DNA from 2 places in the Fructilactobacillus sp. YLN 2507 genome. Region 2 is predicted to be linked to the other one. Evidence: predicted binding sites of a transcription regulator. Region 2 holds the regulator's gene; the other holds the start of a gene.
The links. Region 2 encodes CtsR, which represses protease genes until heat stress. Its sites were predicted from a motif close to TTGGTCAAAAAAGGTCAAANA; they were not measured.

Region 1 (5,444 bases), 620 kb from region 2:
TACTTGACTAACTACCCAAGAAAAATGATCGCCATTGTCAACTCGACCCATTGTTTCATCGCAACAAATAATTGGAATCATATGGTTGTTTAAAACTGCATGCACCTTTTTGTTAATAATATCATTTGTTTCATTAAAATAACGTCGTCGTTCAGAATGGCCAACAATTACATATTTAATTCCCATTTCAGCTAAAGCTAATGGACTAACTTCCCCAGTATAAGCTCCACTGTTTTTATAAAAACAATTTTCAGCAGTGATTTTTAATGGACTAGCATCATTATGTTCAATCATTGACTCCAAAAAGAGAGGGGACGCGGCAATTGCCGTTTCCACTTCAGTCACAGCTGGCAAATCTGGCTTGATTTTTTCAACAAACTTTACCGCTTCATCAAGCGATAAGTTCATTTTCCAATTTCCACCAATAAACGGAACACGCATTTTAACCCTCCTCTCATCAATTAACTAATTAAAAAGGCGTTGGCCATGCCAACGTCTTTTAATTAGTTTTTGTTAGATACGCAGGCAATTCCAGGTAAAGTTTTACCTTCAAGGTATTCAAGCGAAGCACCACCACCAGTAGAAATATGAGTAAGCTTATCAGCTACCCCTAGTTCTTTAACAGCAGCAGTTGAATCACCACCACCAACGATTGTAGTAGCATCTTTTAAAGTACCTAAGAAACGACCAATTGCTAGAGTACCTTCAGCAAACTTAGGCATTTCAAAAACACCCATTGGTCCATTCCAAACTACTGTTTTGGCATCGGCAAGGACACTTTCAAATAGCTTAATTGATTTAGGCCCAATATCAAGAGCCATATAGCCATCAGGAATTGCACCATCAACAATTTTAGCATCGGCATCATTTGAGAATTTATCCGCTACTACTGAGTCAACTGGCAATACAATTTTATTTCCGCCCTTTTCAAGGATTTCTTTAGCAACATCGATTTTATCTTTTTCAACGAGTGAGTTACCAATTGAAATCCCCTTAGCAGCGTAAAATGTATAAGTCATCCCACCACCAATAATAATCTTATCAGCTTTATCTAATAAGTGGTCAATTACTCCAATCTTATCAGAAACCTTGGCACCACCTAAAATAGCAACAAAGGGGTGCTTTGGATTATCAACGGCATTACCAAGGAACTTAATTTCTTTTTCAAGTAAGAAACCAGCTGCAACCGGTTTTCCAGCTTTTTCCATAGCAGTTGCAATTCCAACATTTGAAGCATGGCTTCTATGAGCTGTACCAAAAGCATCATTTACAAAAACATCACCTAAAGAAGCCCAGTATTCACCTAATTTAGGATCATTACCTGATTCACGTTTTACGTTTTCACCGTTAACAACATCTTGGTAACGGGTATTTTCTGCCAATAAGATTTGACCATCTTGCATTTTATCGATGGCTTCCTCTAATTGAGGACCTTCGTTAACTGGTACAAAAATTACTGGCTTTTTGATTAATTTTGAAAGTTTCTCTGCAACCGGACGAAGTGACAAACCTGGTTTGTCATCTTCTGATTTAATTCGACCTAAGTGAGAAAGTAAAATAGCTTTTCCGCCATGATTGATAACCCATTCGATTGATGGTAAAGCAGCTACGATTCTATTATCGTCACCAACTACACCATCTTTAATGGGAACATTAAAGTCAACCCGCATAAGGACATCTTTACCTTTAAGGTCTAAATCATCAATGATTAATTTGCTCATTATGAAAATCCTCCAATAATAATTGATAAAAGAAAAGACAGAGGAGGTATAACCTCCTCCGCCCTTTTCAAACTACAATTTAATGATTAAAGAGTAGCAAAGTGTTGTAAAGTACGAATCATGTTACAAGTGAAACCCCATTCGTTATCGTACCAAGCAACAGTCTTAACTAATTGAAGATCACCATTTTCAGTGATTTCAGTTTGACTTGGGTCAAATACTGAACCGTGTGAGTCTCCGATAACATCAGTTGAAACCATGAAATCTTCAGCGTAACCAAAGGCATCATTTTCGTGTTTCTTCATAGCATCGTTAACTTCATCAGCAGTAACTTTCTTGTCAAGTACTGAAACTAATTCAGTTAATGAACCATCAATTACGGCAACACGTTGTGCGTGACCTTTTAAGATACCATCAAGTTCGGGGATAACAAGACCAATAGCCTTGGCAGCACCTGAACTATGTGGAATAGTATTAACAGCAGCAGCACGGTTGTTAGCAAACTTAGCACTACGTGGACCATCTTGAAGAGCTTGGGTAGCAGTATAAGCATGAACAGTAGTCATGGTACCAACTTTAAGTCCAAATTCTTTGTTAAGCCAGTTAGCCATAGGAGCTAAACAACTAGTAGTACATGAACCAGCTGATACAATCTTGTCAGCTGGAGTAAGGGTGTCAAGGTTAACACCCGGAACAACTGTCTTAATGTCACCAGCTGGGGCAGAAATTAAGACACGTTTTGCACCAGCATCTAAGTGAGCTTGTGCTTTTTCTTTTGAAGTGTAGAAACCAGTACATTCAAGTACAAAGTCAACACCATCATTTTTAACCCAAGGAATGTTCTTTGCATCACGTTCTGCGTAAACAGGAATTCGTTTACCATCAACGATAATTGCATCTTCAGTTGCTTCAACCTTACCGTCAAACTTACCGTGAACTGAATCATATTTCAATAAGTAAGCTAACATTGAAGGAGTAGTTAAATCGTTAATTGCTGCAACTTCAATATCTTTTGAGTCCAATTCGTGGATACGTCTAAATGCTAGACGACCAATTCTTCCGAAACCATTAAGACCAATTTTTACAGTCATAATATGCTTCCTCCTTTAGGAATGTTATATTTTAAATACAAGTCATATCTTACCACTTTTAACTGAAAATGTCAGCGATTTCATTGCAGAGTATCAGATTAAATAGTGGTCAAAATGGTAAGGCAGTTCTACTACCTACGGCCTTAGTATAGCAAATCAAAAATTTAATGCAAAGTAATTACATCTCAAATTATCCCTTGAATAATTTCTAATTTTACTTTAGAATAATAGATGCAAGTTTTGTACCCCTAGTGTAATGGATAGCACGTAAGATTCCGGTTCTTGAGATGAGAGTTCGACTCCCTCGGGGTACATTTTTGACCTTAATTGTTAAGGTCTTTTTTTATATCCTTGATAGGTCCAAATAATTGACCTTGATTGACCAATATTATAAGATAAAGCCATGAATTTAGTTATTCAATATTAATTTTATTATAGAAAGAAGAGAAAGTTATTATGCCTTTAGTTCCAACTGTTGTTGAAAACTCACCTCAAGGTGAACGTGCATATGACATCTACTCACGACTTTTAAAGGATCGCATTATTATGCTTTCTGGTGAAATCGAAGATAATATGGCCAATGCAATAATTGCCCAATTATTATTTCTAGATGCCCAAGATTCAGATAAAGATATTTACTTATACATTAATTCACCCGGTGGTGTAATTACCTCTGGAATGGCAATTTACGATACCATGAACTTCATTAAATCTGACGTTCAAACCATCGTAATGGGAATGGCTGCTTCAATGGCGTCTGTCCTCGCTACTGCCGGTACCAAAGGTAAACGTTTTGCTTTACCACATTCACAAATCATGATTCACCAACCTTCTGGTGGAGCACAAGGTCAACAAACTGAAATCGAAATTGCGGCTAAGGAAATCCTTAAAGCACGTAAAATGATTAATGAATTGTTGGCTGAGCATTCTGGCCAACCACTTGAAAAAATTGATCGTGATACTGAACGAGACAATTATTTATCTGCTCAACAAGCTGTTGATTACGGTTTGATTGATGGAATTATGAAAAATAGTAAAGATAAAAAATAATTTAAAAGCAGCTTAACTCTGATTGATTTCAGAATTAAGCTGCTTTTTTAGTCTTTTTTTCGTAACTGATCAGCTAAATCATTGATTTTATGCAAACGATGATTAACTCCTGATTTAGAAATTGGTCCGTCAGGAATCATTTCTCCTAGTTCTTTCAAACTCACTTCTTGATTATTCATCCGCGTAATGGCAACATCACGCAATTTTTTTGGTAAACTATCGAGCCCCAATTTTTCTTCAATAAATTTAATGTTTTCAATTTGTTTAGTGGAAGCATTAGCAACTTTATTCATATTAGCGTTTTCACAGTTTACTAATCGATTAACTGAATTGCGCATATCGCGGACAATCCGAATATCTTCAAATTTTAACATCGAATTAGTTGCCCCAATTAATTGTAAAAAATCAGCAATTTTTTCTGCTTCTTTAATATAGACAATGTATCCACTGCGACGAGCGGTCTCCTTAGCACCTAAATTATATTTATTCATCATTTCGGCCATCATTTGGTTATGATCATCGTAAAGCGAATAAATTTCTAAATGATAACGCGAGGTTTCTGGATTATTAACGGATCCCCCCGCTAAAAAAGCACCCCTTAAATAAGAACGAACTTGCATGTCATTTTTTAATAATTCTACCGGAACACGTTCTAGAATTTGTTCACCATCGAAAATTCCTAAATCTTCTAAAACTTCTCGAACACTTTGGTTTAGACGAACAATATATAAATTGTTTTTCTTAAGTTTCATTTTACGTCTTACAATTACGTTTGCTTCAACTTGATAAAATTTTAGCAACAAACTATAAACCCGCCGTGAGATTGCTGAATTCTCTGATTGAAATTCTAACGCCAGTTTCCCATTAGAAATTTTTAAAGTTCCATTCATTCGAATTAATGCCATTAACTCTGCTTTAGCGTTTTCACGATGAACTTCCAAATTGGTTAATTCTTTTTTTACTTCACTTGCATATGACATTAAACCAACTCCTACTAATTAATTTTTGGCTGTCCTAGGAGTCGAATTAGTTCATTCGTCACTAACTCACCATTGTGAAAAGCACCATGATTTCGCAATTCCAAAAAATCAGACGAAATCACTCGGCAACCTAAGGCTTTTAATCCCTGATAATCTGGAATTACTGGTTCAGCTTCATCACGCCATCGTTGCCGATCAATATATTCCCTTGGAACGGGCTGATTATTAACCAAAACTGTATCAACAAACTGGCTTCCTAATTGACGATCTAAGACTCTTACATGATCGGCATCCGTAAAGTTTGTAGTTTCTCCTTGTTGCGTCATGATATTACAAATATACACAACCTCAGCTGGAGTATCAATCACAGCCTTTCCTACATTACTAACCATCAAGTTGGGTAAAATACTAGTATACAAACTTCCGGGTCCTAATACAATTTGATCAGCATTCATAATTGCCTCTATCACTGCTGGAACTGCTTGTGGTGTTTTATCACTGCTCGTAGATTCAACCCATACTCGTTTAATCATTTTATCAGCATGCGTAATTTCGGATTCACCAGTCATGGTCGTGCCATCCGTGAACTCAGCATGTAAAAC
Region 2 (5,444 bases):
CCCAATTAGTAATTACTAATGGAGTTACGGAAGCGATGTACGATACTTTAGCAACTTTTATTGGAGAAGGGGACGAAGTATTGGTCCCAACTCCAGCATTCCCCGTTTATTATTCTTTAATTGATTTGAATGGAGGAAAATTAGTATCGATTAATACCCAACCAGACGACTTTTTATTAACGCCAAAACGGTTGAAAAAAGCAATTGCTACTCATCCTCGGGCCAAAATGATTATTCTAAATTTTCCTTCTAATCCTACTGGCCGTACCTATTCTGCTAGTGAGATTCAAGCACTTGCAGATGTTTTAGCAAAAACTGATCTGGTTGTGGTCAGTGACGAAATTTATTCTGAATTAACTTATGGTCAACCACATACTTCAATTGCCAAATTCATTCCAGAACAAACTATTTTATTCAATGGTTTGTCTAAATCACATGCAATGACAGGTTGGAGAATTGGTATTTTTGCAGGACCGGATGATTTAGTTAATCAAATTGCAAAAGTTCACGAATTAGTTACTACGTCCGTCATGACTGCAGCTCAAATTGCAGCGGAAGAAGCATTTGCCAACGGTCAAAATGATGCGCAACCTATGTTAGAACAATATCGAAAACGACGGGATTATTTACATGAAAGATTAGAGGATTTGGGGTTTGAAAATCAGCTGCCAGAAGGTGCTTTTTATATCTTTGCTAAAATTCCGGCTAATTTAAATCAAAATAGTTATGATTTTTGTATTGAGATAGCGCAAAATGCTAAAGTTGGAATGATTCCTGGGTCAAGTTTTGGCGATGGTGGAGAAGGATATGTACGTCTTAGTTATGCCACTAGTTTTACTAATCTTGAAACGGCTTTAAATCTTTTGCAAACTTACTTAGCTACAAAATTGTAAAAAAAGAACGAATCCTAGGATTCGTTCTTTTTAGTTTGACTAAAAACTTTTTTATTCTAAACCAGTAGCTTTCATACCATTGTGAGCAGTTTCTTTTAAAGTTTTAGCAGAAGCAGCCATTTTAGCTTTTTCTTCATCACTAAGTGGAATTTCGATAACACTTGCAATTCCGTTTGCATTAATCACAGCAGGAGTACCAATGTAAATATCGTTTAATCCATATTCACCATTCATTGGTGCGCCAACTGGAAGCACTGCATTTTCGTTACGCAAAATAGCACGAGAAATTCTCATTAAAGCTGTACCAACTCCGTAGAAAGTAGCACCTTTTTTGTTGATGATGGTATAAGCTTTGTTACGAGTTTCGTCTTCAAGTTTAAGTAGGTCATCTTTAGTGACGTTACGATCTGCAGCATATTTAAGTAATGGAACATTACCGATAGTAGCTTCATCTAAATCAGCAAATTCTGAATCACCATGTTCACCTAAAATGTAAGCATCAACACTAGCTGGATCTAAGCTGAATTTCTTAGCAATTGCAACTCGTAGACGACCAGTATCTAATGAAGTACCTGAACCAATAACTTTTTCTTTAGGAAAACCTGATAATTTTTGAGTTGCATAAGTTAAGATGTCAACTGGGTTAGCAGCAACTAAGAAAATACCATTAAATCCAGATTCGACAACTGGCTTAATGATTGTTGATAAAATTTTAAGATTTTTGTTAACTAAATCTAAACGAGTCTCACCTGGTTTTTGAGGTGCCCCAGCAGTAATAACTACTAAATCAGCATCTTTACAATCAGAATATTCACCAGAATAAATATTTTTTGGTGAAGTGAATGGGGTTGCATCTTCAAGGTCAAGTGCATCTCCGGTAGTTCTTTCTTTGTTGATATCAATGATTACAAATTCTTCAGCAATTCCTTGTTGAACCATGGCGAATGCGTATGAAGAACCTACGGCACCGTCACCAACTAAAACAACTTTTTGATGTTTTTCAGCCATAATAATAAACTTCCTTTCAAATTCTAATTAGTTATGTTTCAACCATATTGTACCATTTTTTTCAATCTAATTCCTAATAATAGAAAGCTAGCAAAACGGTAAACTGAAAAATAAAAAAATTTTTAAAAAAGGTTGACGACGATTGGTTTCGATGATATTATTTAATAGTTGTCAAAACGGGTTTTCGTTTCCCAGACAATTAGATTTTTCAATGGAAGATTAGCTCAGCTGGGAGAGCACCTGCCTTACAAGCAGGGGGTCACAGGTTCGATCCCTGTATCTTCCATTGAGCCGTTAGCTCAGCCGGTAGAGCATCTGACTTTTAATCAGAGGGTCGGCAGTTCGAACCTGCCACGGCTCATTTTCAAATAGTAAAAATAATATCATGCGGGCATGGCGGAATTGGCAGACGCGCTAGATTTAGGTTCTAGTATCTTCGTGATGTGGGGGTTCGAATCCCTTTGCCCGCATATTATTTTTGCCGACTTAGCTCAGTTGGCTAGAGCGCGTCACTAGTAATGATGAGGTCGGAGGTTCGAGTCCTCTAGTCGGCATTATGCGGAAGTAGTTCAGTGGTAGAACGCCAGCTTGCCATGCTGGAGGTCGCGGGTTCGAATCCCGTCTTCCGCTTTTTTCTATGATAATAGAATTATGCCGGGGTGGCGGAATTGGCAGACGCACAGGACTTAAAATCCTGCGGTCAGTAATGACCGTACCGGTTCGATCCCGGTCCTCGGCATTTATTATGCACCTATAGCGCAATTGGATAGAGTGTCTGACTACGAATCAGAAGGTTGCAGGTTCGACTCCTGCTAGGTGCATTTTTTCGGGAAGTGGCTCAGCTTGGTAGAGCACCTGGTTTGGGACCAGGGGGTCGCAGGTTCGAATCCTGTCTTCCCGATCGAATAAAAAGCATTGATGATTAATCATCAATGCTTTTTTTGTTTTGATAAGTGAATTTGCTTGTTATTTGGGTGTGATGTTTATATAATTAAAGTCAACATTAGTCAGAGATGAGATGATAAGATGGCAAATCATAGTATGTCAGATACAATTGAAGAATATTTAAAAGAATTATTAACAGAAGGCGACGAAGAAATTGAAATTCGCCGCTCAGATATTGCAGAACATTTTGATGTAGTTCCTTCCCAAATTAACTACGTCATCAAAACTCGTTTTACCATTCAAGATGGTTTTGTAGTTCAAAGCAAACGTGGTGGCGGTGGCTACATTAGAATTGAAAAAATAAATTTAACAGAGGACTCAAATGTTTTTGATCTTTTAATTGACTCAATCGGAGATATGATTAGTCAAAAAGATGAAGAGGACATTTTGCATACTTTATTGGATAATGGGCTGTTGAATGAACGAGAGGTTCAAATGGTAGCTTCCATTCTTACCCATGATGCTATTAATGTCTCAAACTATGAAACAGAAGAAAAAGTGCGTGCAAACGTATTATCTGCGTTATTGTGCCGCTTAAAATATGAATGTTAGCTGAAAGAAGGTATCTTAATGGAAGATTCATTAACACCTAGTGCAAAAAAAACATTGATGATTGCGCAAGAACAAGCACGTAATTTTCAACATCAATCTGTGGGAACGGAACACTTACTATTAGCATTAGCAATTGAAAAAAGTGGAATTGCTTATCAAACTTTGAATCAACTTTCTGTTACCGAACAGGATGTTAAAGAAGAAATTGAACAAATTGCTGGTTACGGAAACCTAAAATATGATGATGCCACATACTTGCCTTATTCGCCTAAAATGCGAGATATGCTAAATTTAGCTGCCCAAATTGCTAAACAATATGGTAGTCAAAAGGTTGGTACTGAACATTTATTGTTAGCTTTAACTAGTGAAAACGAAATTGTTTCATCAAGAATTTTAAATAGCTTAGGTATTTCTCCAGATGATGTACGGAAAATTACAATTCGTAAAATGGGGGTTCCTGATCAAGGAATTCTAACGGAAAATAAGAATGATAATAAAGAAAAAACACCAACTTTAGATGCTTTTGCTAAGGACTTAACCAAGGCTGCTCGTGATGGTCAATTAGATCCAATTATTGGACGTGATCAAGAAGTGCGACGGGCAGTGCAAATTTTAAGTCGTCGAACAAAAAATAACCCAGTTCTAATTGGCGAACCTGGAGTTGGGAAAACAGCGATTGCGGAAGGACTTGCCCAAAAGATTGTGGAAAAAGCGGTCCCCGTTGATATGTACAATAAGCGAGTAATGGCACTTGATATGGGAACTTTAGTTGCTGGAACAAAGTATCGTGGTGAATTTGAAAATCGTTTAAAAAAAGTTATCAATGAAATTAAAGCGAATGGAAACGTGATTTTATTTGTTGATGAGTTGCATACTTTAATTGGTGCGGGGGGAGCAGAAGGAGCGATTGATGCTTCTAATATTTTAAAACCTGCTTTAGCCCGTGGTGAAGTTCAAATGATGGGAGCAACTACCCTTAATGAATATCAAAAGCATATTGAATCGGATGCAGCTTTGGAACGTCGGTTTGCTACGATTCAAATCGAAGAACCCAGTGTTGATGAAGCTAAGAAAATTTTAACAGGATTACGTCCCAAATATGAAGAGCATCATCATGTTCAAATTACTGATGCTGCTATTGATGCAGCAGTTGATTTGTCTAGTCGATACATTAGTGGCCGCTTCTTGCCAGATAAAGCGATTGATTTAATGGATGAAGCTGCTGCTAAAGTTCGGATTGATGCTATGGGTAAGCCTACCGATCTAGCGTCATCTCAACTTTCACTTGATGAAGCACGAGCTAATAAAGATCAGGCTATCGAGGAACAACGATTTGATGATGCAGTTCATTTTCGAAGTCGTGAACAAGAGTTAGAATCAATTGTTGATAAGCTCTTGCAAGCAGAAGAAGAAAAACGAAAGCAAGAAAATCAAAAACATGACTATACATTAAAAGAAGATGTGGAATCAGTTGCTCAAATTGTAGCTGAATGGACGGGAATTCCTGTTACCCATCTTAAAAAGACCGATGCCAATCGGTTGATGAATTTGGAAAAAGTTTTACATCAGCGAGTAATTGGGCAAGATGAAGCTGTTACAGCGGTTGCTAAAGCAGTTCGTCGAGCTCGAAGCGGGTTGAAAGATCCTAATCGTCCAATTGGATCGTTTATTTTTCTTGGTCCTACCGGAGTTGGAAAAACGGAGTTAGCTAAGGATCTAGCTGAGGAAATGTTTGGCTCAGAAGACGATGTTATTAGAGTTGATATGAGTGAATACATGGAAAAATATTCCACAAGTCGATTAGTTGGTTCAGCACCAGGATACGTAGGTTATGAAGAAGGTGGTCAACTAACTGAAAAGGTACGTAAGCATCCTTACTCGGTTATCTTACTTGATGAAGTTGAAAAAGCTCATCCAGATGTTTTTAATCTGTTATTACAAGTATTGGATGATGGGTTTTTAACTGATTCTAAAGGACGGAAGGTTGATTTCAGAAATACCGTTATTATTATGACTTCTAATTTAGGTGCGTCAGCATTACGGGAA

Region 1: clpP (ATP-dependent Clp endopeptidase proteolytic subunit ClpP) is a predicted target of CtsR. The motif match lies at 3,178-3,198, and genes of this name have one in related genera.

Annotation. Positions count from the first base shown of each region.
Region 1 covers NZ_CM184303.1:895,868-901,311, forward strand. Annotated here, with positions in the region: gene tpiA (triose-phosphate isomerase) at 1-441, opposite strand, end outside; gene AC0GLY_RS04695 (phosphoglycerate kinase) at 504-1,721, opposite strand; gene gap (type I glyceraldehyde-3-phosphate dehydrogenase) at 1,808-2,812, opposite strand; tRNA gene AC0GLY_RS04705 (tRNA-Arg) at 3,055-3,126, shown strand; gene clpP (ATP-dependent Clp endopeptidase proteolytic subunit ClpP) at 3,269-3,862, shown strand; gene whiA (DNA-binding protein WhiA) at 3,910-4,842, opposite strand; gene AC0GLY_RS04720 (gluconeogenesis factor YvcK family protein) at 4,857-5,444, opposite strand, start outside.
Region 2 covers NZ_CM184303.1:277,830-283,273, forward strand. Annotated here, with positions in the region: gene AC0GLY_RS01300 (aminotransferase class I/II-fold pyridoxal phosphate-dependent enzyme) at 1-893, shown strand, start outside; gene AC0GLY_RS01305 (L-lactate dehydrogenase) at 945-1,907, opposite strand; tRNA gene AC0GLY_RS01310 (tRNA-Val) at 2,115-2,187, shown strand; tRNA gene AC0GLY_RS01315 (tRNA-Lys) at 2,190-2,262, shown strand; tRNA gene AC0GLY_RS01320 (tRNA-Leu) at 2,289-2,371, shown strand; tRNA gene AC0GLY_RS01325 (tRNA-Thr) at 2,382-2,455, shown strand; tRNA gene AC0GLY_RS01330 (tRNA-Gly) at 2,460-2,531, shown strand; tRNA gene AC0GLY_RS01335 (tRNA-Leu) at 2,555-2,640, shown strand; tRNA gene AC0GLY_RS01340 (tRNA-Arg) at 2,649-2,722, shown strand; tRNA gene AC0GLY_RS01345 (tRNA-Pro) at 2,729-2,802, shown strand; gene AC0GLY_RS01350 (CtsR family transcriptional regulator) at 2,928-3,398, shown strand; gene AC0GLY_RS01355 (ATP-dependent Clp protease ATP-binding subunit) at 3,417-5,444, shown strand, end outside.